DNA from 2 places in the Litchfieldella rifensis genome. Region 2 is predicted to be linked to the other one. Evidence: predicted binding sites of a transcription regulator. Region 2 holds the regulator's gene; the other holds the start of a gene.
What was found. The regulator FliA, encoded in region 2, starts transcription of late flagellar genes. The targets are predictions, from matches to a motif close to CTAAAGTTNNNNNNNNNNCNGCCGATA.

Region 1 (5,022 bases), 250 kb from region 2:
GAACGGGGCATCGGCCAGTGCGATGTCGTCAGGCAATGGAGCGTGGCTCTCGATGAATTGCTCGATGGCAGCGGCATCGGCGGGCAGGCCGAGTTGTTCGAACAGTTCGCTGAAGTGATGGATGGGCTGCTCCATGGGGCCTCCAGGCGGCTGGCAAGACTCTCCTACCTTAGTCCCTTTGAGGCCGCCGTGCCCGGAAGGTGCGGCATGTTTCTCAACGCTCGCCCACCAGCGGAGTGACGAAGCGTCGACGTCGTTCGTCGCTGGGCAGGGGTTGAGCCAGCAGGTGGATCAATTTGCTCATGACGGCTTCCGCGGTCATGTCGTCGCCGGACAGGACACCGGCGTCCGCGAGGCCGCGTCCGGCGGCATAGGCGCCGATGGCGATGGTTCCCAGGGGGCACTGGCTGATGGCGGCCAGCAATTTTCCTTCCCCGGTCGCCTTGGCCAGCGCGCCAAGCAGCATCGAATCTTCGGGGGCATTGCCGCCTCCCCAGACTTCCAGCAAAGCACCGTGGATCCGGTCGTCGTTCAGCCAGTCCGCGACCAGGTGAGGGGCGATGCCCGGCCATAGCACGATTCTGGCAACGGGAGATGCCCCCAGGGCGCGGTAGTCCTGGAGTTCGAAGCGCGGTGCTCCACGCTGTGGCATGTCGAGTCCCCGATCATCGAACAGGATGGCCTGATGGTCGACGATTTCGCCCAGCGGTGGGCAGTTGGGACTGATGAAGGCGTCCGGGGCATAAGTGTGCCACTTCCGTGCGCGTACGCCGCGCAGCAACTTGCCGGCAAAGCACACCGCCACTTCCTGCAGGCCGGGTTGTGCCGCGAATCGCAGCGCATCTTCCACATTGTCGAGGGCATCGCTGGACGGCGCCCCCAATGGGCGCATGGCTCCGGTCACCACCACTGGCCTGTCGATGCCTTGAAGCTGGAAGGCCAGACTGCTGGCGGTCCAGGCCAAGGTGTCGGTGCCATGCAGGATCACGAAACCGCGATAACGAGTATGCTGGGAGGCAACCAGCCTTGCCAGATCCTGCCAATCGCCGGGCGTGGCGCCACTGGAGTCGATCGGCCGGGATGTTTCCATGATCTCGAAGTCGGGTAGCGACTCGCGGCGCGCGGGAGGTAGCGATTGCAGCGCTTGTTGCAGGCGTTGTGAAAAATCGCGGCCCGGTTCCAGCCCGCGGGCGCCCTCGACCATCCCCAGGGTTCCCCCGGTATAGATGACGAGGAGGGAAGGGGGAAGCTGGGACATCGACAATCTCCTGTGCTGAGGATACGGCGTTGGCGTTCTGAATGGCGCCATGATAGCCGATGCGTGGCACCCGGCGGAATTTGTCGTCGACATCAGTAGCGCAGGATGGCCTTGGCGCGACCGGTGGAGGGGGGCTCGGCGTTGCGTGCGGGTCAGGCTTCCAGGCGAATCAGACGCCCGTGGAGTTCGTCCAGCGACTCGGCGATGCGCAGGACTTCCTCGGAGGGGATCTGGCGAATGGTCTCGCCACTCTCGCGATCGATGATGCGAGTCACGGTGCGATTGTCATATTCGTTGATATGAAATTCGACCCCGTAGGGGCGCATGACTTCGTTGATGCGAGCGATGGGCTCGACCAGTTCGCCATGGGTGGGGGGCGCAGCGGGACCGGTGACCGAATCCCTTTCGGGAAGCGGCGTCGTCGTCTTGCCGAGCTGAGCGAGCATGCTGTCGAGGCGCTGCTGGACACTCAGGCCCCTGGTGGCTTGGCTGATATCGTGGATCAGATCGCTCATGATGAGCCCCTCCTTGGTCATGGTGGCCATTGGCACAAACGATTATCGGCAGGCCGATGGATAACTTGAGGGGCGTCAAGAGGAGGCGGCGCGAGTCGGCGTCAGGCCTCTGCTATGGCGGCCTGGGGAGTGCCCAGGCGCTGGACCATGGCTTCGACCATGCGTGCCGAGTGCGTGGCGGCCTGATCGATGAACGCCTTGAAGGAAATATTGGATGCCTGGCCGGCGATATCCGACAGCGCGCGGATCACGACGAAGGGGCAGCCGTAAAGGTGGCAAGTCTGAGCGATGGCGGCGGCTTCCATCTCGGCGGCGAGCATGGTCGGGAAGCGTTCGCGCGTGAGAGTGACGGCGGCGGGGTCGGCCATGAAGATATCGCCGGTGGCGATCAAGCCTTCCGTGACGCGCAATTCGCCCAGGTCGTCAATGCATTCCCGAGCGACCCTCACCAGGTGCGGGTCGGGGCGATAGGCGGCCGGCATCCTGGGTACCTGTCCGTGCTCATAGCCGAACACCACCGCATCGACATCGTGGTGGCGCACTTCCGAGGAGATCACCACGTCGCCGACTTCGAGGTGGTCGCCGAAACCGCCGGCCGAGCCGGTATTGATCACCGCTACGGGATGGTACATGTCGAGCAGTAGCGTGGTGCCGACCGCCGCATTCACCTTGCCGATTCCCGATTGCAGGATCACCACCTCGACGCCGTGGAGTCGGCCGGTATGAAAGGTCGAGCCAACATGCTGGCGGGTCTGGCGATTGTCCAGGCGTGAGGTCAGCAGGGCGACTTCTTCGGCCATGGCACCGATGATGCCGATCTTCTTCATGCTAAGGGGTCCCTGTTCGGCATGGTATAGATGCCCAATAATGGCTACGAGCTACGAGCTACGAGCTACGAGCTACGAGCTACGAGCTACGAGCTACGAGCTACGAGCTACGAGCGTTTCATTGTCTGCGGGTGTTTGGTTTTCATTCGCGGACGACCTGGGTCTCAGGGGAAGACTTGCGTCCATTCGTCACGCTTGGCGAGGAAGCCGTGCGCGATCTCCTTGGCACCCTCCAGGCTGTGGCTCGCGGCCCAGCCACACTGCATCTCGTTGCAAGCCGGCACGGCGTCGGCGTTCAGCACGTCGTTGAGGGTCTTTTCCAGCAGGCGCAGGACGCCATCGTAATCGTCGTGGTTGATCAGGGCGATATAGAAACCGGTCTGGCAGCCCATGGGGCTGATGTCGACGATCTTGTCGCTATGGTTGCGCGACAACTCGGCCATCAAGTGCTCCAGGGAGTGCAGCGCCGGCATCTCCATGTGCTCCCGGTTGGGCTGGCAGATTCGCATGTCGTACTTGTGGATGGCGTCGCCGTTATCGCCGACCTTGATCCCGGCCAGGCGCACGTAAGGGGCCTTGACCTGGGTGTGGTCGAGGTTGAAGCTTTCCACGTTCATCTGCTGCTGTTCGCTCATGACAGGACCTCGAGGCGTATGAAACAAGATGCGAAGGGCGCGCATTCTACCGCAGTGCGCTCAGTCCTGCATGGCATCATGGAGTTCCGCGGCGAACAGGGTGTTCTCCAGTAGCGAAGCTACGGTCATGGGGCCGACGCCGCCGGGTACTGGGGTGATGTGGCTGGCGCGAGCCGCCGCCGGCGCGAATTCCACGTCGCCGACGAGACGGCCGTCATCTTCGCGGTTGATGCCCACATCGATGACGATGGCGCCTTCCTTGACCCATTCGCCCTGGACCAGGCCGGGTTTGCCGACCGCGACTACCAGGAGATCGGCGCGTCTGACGTGGGATTCGAGGTCGCGGGTGAAGCGGTGGCAGATGGTGGTGGTACAGCCGGCCAGCATCAACTCCAGTGCCATGGGGCGCCCGACGATGTTGGAGGCCCCGACGACGGTGGCATCCAGGCCGCGTACCTTGAGGCCGCTTTCCTGAAGCAGCGTCATGATTCCCTTGGGGGTGCAGGGGCGCAATACCGGCAGCCGCTGCGCCAGTCGCCCCAGGTTGTAGGGATGAAAGCCGTCGATGTCCTTGTGCGGCAGGATTCGTTCCAGAATCGGGCGCGGGTCCAGATGCTCGGGGAGGGGGAGTTGGACCAGGATGCCGTCGATACTGGGATCGACATTCAGGTCATCGACCAGCCCCTCGAGCTCCCGTTGCGTCGTGCTGGCGGGAAGTTGATGACGCAGAGAAGCGATGCCGGCTTCTTCACAGGCGCGGTGCTTGTTGCGCACATAGACTTCCGACGCTGGATCTTCGCCGACCAGAATGACGGCAAGCCCGGGAATTCGTGCGCCGGCCTGGCGACGAGCCTCGACCTGTCGGGCGACCTGTTGGCGGACGTGGGCGGCAATGGCCTTGCCATCGATCAGTTGGGCGGTCATCAATGTTTCCCCTGGGTATGGGCGGTAGCACGGATAAGGAAAGATCCCGATTTTCGCACGCCCGGGCGTGCAGTCAAAGCGCCGACATTTGCGCAAGTGCCTGATGATGTTGCTAAGGGCTTGACCAGCGGCGAAACATACGTAGAATACGCCTCGCATTGACGAGCCCAGGTGGCTGTCCGTCAAGGCCGTGCAATATGCCGGCGGGGTGTAGCGCAGTCTGGTAGCGCGCCTGCTTTGGGAGCAGGATGTCGGGGGTTCGAATCCCTCCACCCCGACCACAACCAATTGATTCTATTGTAATAATTTTATCAGGCGGTTGCAGGCAAGTGGCTTGAGGCCGTAGAATGCGCCCATAGCTCAACCGGATAGAGCAACGGCCTTCTAAGCCGTAGGTTGCAGGTTCGAGTCCTGCTGGGCGTGCCATCCTTCGATGGTGGCGGTTGGCAGGTTGGTCGGGCCGAGTGTCGATATGGTGGATGTAGCTCAGTGGTAGAGCCCCGGATTGTGGCTCCGGTGGTCGTGGGTTCGATCCCCATCATCCACCCCATTGTCGACGCCTAAGGTTTGAAGCCCCCTTTACGGGTGTCATGTTTCATGTGATGGTGGATGTAGCTCAGTGGTAGAGTCCCGGATTGTGGCTCCGGTGGTCGTGGGTTCGATCCCCATCATCCACCCCATTGCATGATCTCTTGTTGTTTCTTTTCTTTCCCGTCCCGTTCGCCTGGCCTTGCGTGCGCCGTGACTATCATGGATGGCGTGCCCGGCATGTGTCGTCATGATGACCCGTGGTCCGGGGTCGGTGGTGTCTCGCCCCTTGTATCCTGCCGCATCGCCCCCATAGTCAAGACACGGCGCGCTTG
Region 2 (5,022 bases):
CAGCGCCTATGGCCGCCATCTCAAGCTGCGTTCGCATGTCATCTTCGGCGGTGTCGGCCAACAGCCGCAGGTCGATGCCATTCGCCCCGGCCTCGACATCCTGATCGCCACCCCCGGCCGCCTGCTCGACTTGCACCAACAGCGCCACGTCGACCTGTCGCAGGTGGAGACCCTCGTGCTCGACGAAGCCGATCGCATGCTCGACATGGGCTTCATCCACGACATCAAGAAACTGTTGCGCCTGCTGCCGGCAAAGCGCCAGAACCTGCTGTTCTCGGCAACCTTCTCCAACGAGATCCAGCAATTGGCCAACGGCTTGCTGGACAACCCGGCCATGATCGAGGTCGCCCGACGCAACACGACCGCCGAGACCGTCGACCAGGCTATCTACCGTGTCGACCGTGACAAGAAGCGTGAGCTACTGGCCCACCTGATCACCAAGCATCGGTGGTACCAGGTCCTGGTCTTCACCCGCACCAAGCACGGCGCCAACCGTCTGGCCGAGCAACTGTCCAAGCAGGACATCCCGGCCATGGCGATTCATGGCAACAAGAGCCAGTCGGCGCGCACCAAGGCATTGGCCGCGTTCAAGGACGGTAGCCTGCAGGTACTGGTGGCCACCGATATCGCCGCCCGCGGCCTCGATATCAGCGAGCTGCCTCATGTGGTCAACTTCGAGTTACCCAATGTCGCCGAGGACTACGTACACCGTATCGGCCGTACCGGCCGCGCCGGCAGCGAAGGCCAAGCGGTATCGCTGGTATGCGTCGATGAACACGGCCTGTTGAGTGGCATCGAACGGCTGATCAAGCGCAACCTGGACAAGCATGTCGAGCCGGGGTTCGAACCCGATCCTCATGCCAAGCCGGAGCCGATCGAGAACGGCCGTCGCGGCCAAGGCGGTCGCGGCCGTTCCGGCACTGGCCAGGGACAAGACCAGCGCCGCCAGAACGGCACTTCCCAAGCCCGCAACGACAACGAACAACACGCCCCACGCCGTCGGCGGCGGGCCCGTCGTCCCCAGCAGGCCTGACCCTCACTGCCGCCGGTGGGCCTGATCCACCGGCGGACTCCTCCCTTCTGGATTCGATTGTCAGCCCCTTGATCCCGAGAGTAAGATCATTCCCATAATGCGAAGCCAACCGGCCACCACCATGGCACCAAAGGCTCATCCTCGGGGAACGACAGCAGGGAACCACCGTGATCACACCACAGGGTCCAACGGCGCCTTATCAGCAAGACGCACCCAGCACCGACTATTGCATCGCCCTGCAGCCCATCTGCGATGCCGAGTACCGTCACGTCGGCGACGAGCTTCTGTACCGCAGCCATGCCGGCGCGGACAGCGCCAGTATCAGCGATCCCTTGGTGGCGACTGCCCGCGCGAGCAGCATGGCCATTTACGAAATCGGCCTCGACAGGCTGGTCGGCGATCGCCTGTTGTTCATGAATGTTTCGCGGGAATGGCTGGAACGCCCCGAGCTACTTCCCCTGCCGGCCGACAAGGTGGTCATCGAAATACTCGAGAGTGTCGAAGCCAGCGAGCCGATCATCGCCGCCTTGCGGTTCATCAAGTCTCGCGGCTTCCGGATCGCCCTGGACGACTACGTGGTCAACAAGGGAAATGCTGCGTTGCTGTCGCTGGCCGACATCGTCAAGGTGGACGTCGTCGCGGGTTATGAGCCTCATCACCTGACGCTCTATCGCGACCATGGCTGCACTCTGCTGGCGGAGAAGGTGGAGAACCTGGAGGAATTCGAGCGCACCAAGGCCGAGGGCTTCTCACTGTTCCAGGGCTTCTTCTTTGCGCATCCCCACAATGTTGCGTCACGGCGCACCCAGCGCCGCAACAACAGCAGCATTCAAATCAAGCTGATCCGCGAGCTTTATCGCGAGCTGGTCAACCTCGAGCATGTCGCCGACATGATTGCCCTCGACCCCCATCTCTATCTAACGGTGATCAAGCGTGCCAACTCGAGCTATTTCGGCCACAGCGAAACCACCAACTTGAAGCGCTGCCTCCAGCTTCTGGGCTTGAACGAATTGCGCACCCTGGTGGCCACCGTCATGCTGTCGCAGAATGGTCCCATCTGTCGCTTGACCATGCAGCATGCCCTGACCCGTGCCTTCATGTGCAAGCATCTGGCCGCCCCCTTCCGCGATATCGACGCCGAAGACGCCTTTACCACCGGCCTATTCTCGCTGATGGATGCCATGCTGGGCGTCGAGATGCGTGACCTGCTCGAAGAGATACCACTGGATTCAGGCATTGCCCGCGCCCTGCTCACTGGCAACGGCACCCTGGGCGCCATTCTGACGCTGGCTCGGGATTATCAACAACTCGAGGCCGAGGAGGCGGCGCAACCCAGCCAGGAGCTACGTGGCTGTTATCTGAGAGCCGTGGAGGAAACCCAAGCCATCATGCAAGCCATCTAGAAGTACCGTTGTGTCCCAGTCATTTGACCAGTTTGGCTCGCAGGCGTGATACCGCCTGGCTATGGAGTTGACACACGCGGGACTCGCTGACGCCGAGCACGGCGCCGATCTCCTTGAGGTTGAGCTCTTCCTGATAATAGAGCCCCAGCAGCAGCTTTTCGCGTTCGGGAAGTTGCTCGATGGCCGCCACCAGGAGTTCCCGCCGCTCACCGTCGAGCAGCGCCGCGAAAGGAGATGGCGGTGCCCCCTCCCCCGCACCTGGCTCGCTGCCTTCGGCGACGAGTTCCTCGAAGGGCAGCAACTGCCCGCCATTGGCATCTCCCAGCAACTGGTGATATTCGTCGAGGCCGATACCCAGCTCAGCGGCGATTTCACGCTCATCGGCGGCTCGGCCAAGCTTCTGCTCGAGTCGCCGGATGGCTTCATCCAGAGCCCTGGCATTGCGCCGCACACTACGCGGCACCCAGTCGCGGCTGCGCAGTTCGTCGATCATGGCCCCGCGAATGCGCTGGCTGGCATAAGTGGTGAAGCTTGCCCCATGCTTGGCGTCATAACGCGCCAGGCAATCCAGCAGACCGACCATGCCCGCCTGGATCAGGTCATCGAGCTCTACACTCGCCGGCAGTTTCACCTGCAGCGCCAAAGCCTGTCGCCGCACTATGGGGAGGTACTGCTCGAGCAATGCCCCTTGGTCGATCTTGCCCTGTGCCGTGTACATCTTTCTCGCCTCGGGCAGCCCTAACGGAAAGCCTTGAATCCATGGAAAACCGATACCACGGGTCGATACACCGACCCGTCACGCATTCCATTATTGCCCCCCGCAGACTCCCGCCAAGCATCGAATACCCCGTCCAATGCAAGGCTTTTCCGAGTTTTGCCCTCTCAAGGGCCGCCGTTGGCGCCAGCGTCTCCACTCAGGAACGGCTTCTGGCTCGCACAGCATGGGGCCATCCGTCAGATCACCTTGCGACGCAACCAACTGGTAACGGCTTCCCCGACCAGCACGAGGATGATGATCGCGATCAGGATCGTGGCAACGGCCTGCCAGGCAAAAGTATCGATCGAACCCTGCAATATCACCCCGATACCACCGGCCCCCACCAGACCCAAGACGGTCGATTCTCGTATATTGATGTCCCACCTCAAGATGATGATAGCGAAAAAGGCAGGAATGACTTGTGGGACGATCGCATAGAAAACCACTTTCATCCTCGATGCCCCGGTCGCTTGTATGGCCTCGACCGGGCGCCGGTCGATCTCTTCGATGGCCTCGCCCATCAGTTTTCCTATGAAGCCAATGGAGCGAAACATGATAGCGAGAATGCCCGCCAGCACGCCTGGCCCGAAGATAGCCACAAATAGCAGTGCCCAAATAATGGTATTGACCGACCGGCTGGAGACCAGGATGAATCTCCCCAGCCACAGGCAAAACCGGTTAGGCGTCGTGTTCTGCGCAGCAATATAAGATACCGGAAGAGCCAGGAACACCGTCAGGAACGTCGCTAGCGTCGCAATATGCACGGTCTCGATCATGGCATTGACAATAAGCCCAAGATCCCGAATGTCGGGTGGCCACATGCGACGACCCAGGCTATGGATCTGTACAGGAGCATCCCAGACCCAGGGCCAGAATATATCGACATCTCGAACAGCCCATACGATAACAGCGACAATAGTTAAATAAATGAGAAGACGGACCAACTTCTCTTTCCGATCATAGCGAACCCAGACTCTAGTGGCCAAATCATCACGCTCTACCATATTTTCTTCCTCACCCAGCCACTAACACCCTCACTCACCAGGATCACACCGATAATTACCAGCAATATCGCAAAGGCAAAATCGTAATCATATCGTCCGAATGCATTCATCAAGGTAGCGCCGATCCCGCCGGCCCCCACGATCCCGACGACTGCTGAAGCACGCAAGTTACTATCCAACTGGTACATGGACAACCCGACTTGCCGAGGCAATATCTGCGGGAACACGGAATAGACAAGCGTTGCAAAATACCCGGCCCCCGTCGCGCGCACCGCCTCCACCTGCCCCCAGTCGATTTCCTCGATCTCTTCAGCAAGCAACTTTCCAACAAACCCTATCGAATAGATAGTTAGTGTCAAGATACCAGCCAAGGGACCGAATCCCACGGCCTTGACGAAAAGAATGGCCACGATAACGGGATGAAAACTGCGTGAAACGATGATAACGGCTCGGCCAAGGAAGTAGATCGGCTTTGGCGCGATATTGCGGGCAGCCATAATCGCAAAGGGGATGGACAGCATGACACCCAACAGCGTTGCCAAGATCGCTATCTGAAAACTTTCCTTGAACCCGGTCAGCAATAGTCCTGCACGTTCAAAGCTTGGAGGAAATCCGCCGCCGAAAATCCTGGCCGCTCGTGGCAGTCCCTCGGAAATCCGCTCCCAATCAAACGGAAGCGTGCTAAAAGCCCAATAAAAATAGACGACGGCAGCCGCCAGCAGACCATATCGGATAACAGGATTCACAATAAAAGGTGGTTTCTTCCATTTCCTGCCATATCCGACGTTGCCACGGGAAGAAAGATCACCTTGTGTCACGACACTT

Region 1: the regulator FliA is predicted to act here: its motif matches at 1,817-1,843, upstream of ACFOEV_RS16455 (flagellar protein FlaG).

The regions. Positions count from the first base shown of each region.
Region 1 is NZ_JBHRUG010000031.1:153,065-158,086, forward strand. Features, by position in the region: partial or broken gene ACFOEV_RS16445 (DUF2789 family protein) at 1-135, opposite strand, end outside; gene ACFOEV_RS16450 (asparaginase) at 215-1,258, opposite strand; gene ACFOEV_RS16455 (flagellar protein FlaG) at 1,411-1,773, opposite strand; gene mtnN (5'-methylthioadenosine/S-adenosylhomocysteine nucleosidase) at 1,875-2,600, opposite strand; gene ACFOEV_RS16465 (S-ribosylhomocysteine lyase) at 2,765-3,235, opposite strand; gene folD (bifunctional methylenetetrahydrofolate dehydrogenase/methenyltetrahydrofolate cyclohydrolase FolD) at 3,296-4,159, opposite strand; tRNA gene ACFOEV_RS16475 (tRNA-Pro) at 4,364-4,440, shown strand; tRNA gene ACFOEV_RS16480 (tRNA-Arg) at 4,509-4,585, shown strand; tRNA gene ACFOEV_RS16485 (tRNA-His) at 4,635-4,709, shown strand; tRNA gene ACFOEV_RS16490 (tRNA-His) at 4,765-4,839, shown strand.
Region 2 is NZ_JBHRUG010000031.1:400,164-405,185, forward strand. Features, by position in the region: gene ACFOEV_RS17645 (DEAD/DEAH box helicase) at 1-1,033, shown strand, start outside; gene ACFOEV_RS17650 (EAL and HDOD domain-containing protein) at 1,201-2,436, shown strand; gene ACFOEV_RS17655 (RNA polymerase sigma factor FliA) at 2,456-3,154, opposite strand; gene phnE (phosphonate ABC transporter, permease protein PhnE) at 3,391-4,197, opposite strand; gene phnE (phosphonate ABC transporter, permease protein PhnE) at 4,191-5,015, opposite strand; gene phnC (phosphonate ABC transporter ATP-binding protein) at 5,012-5,022, opposite strand, start outside.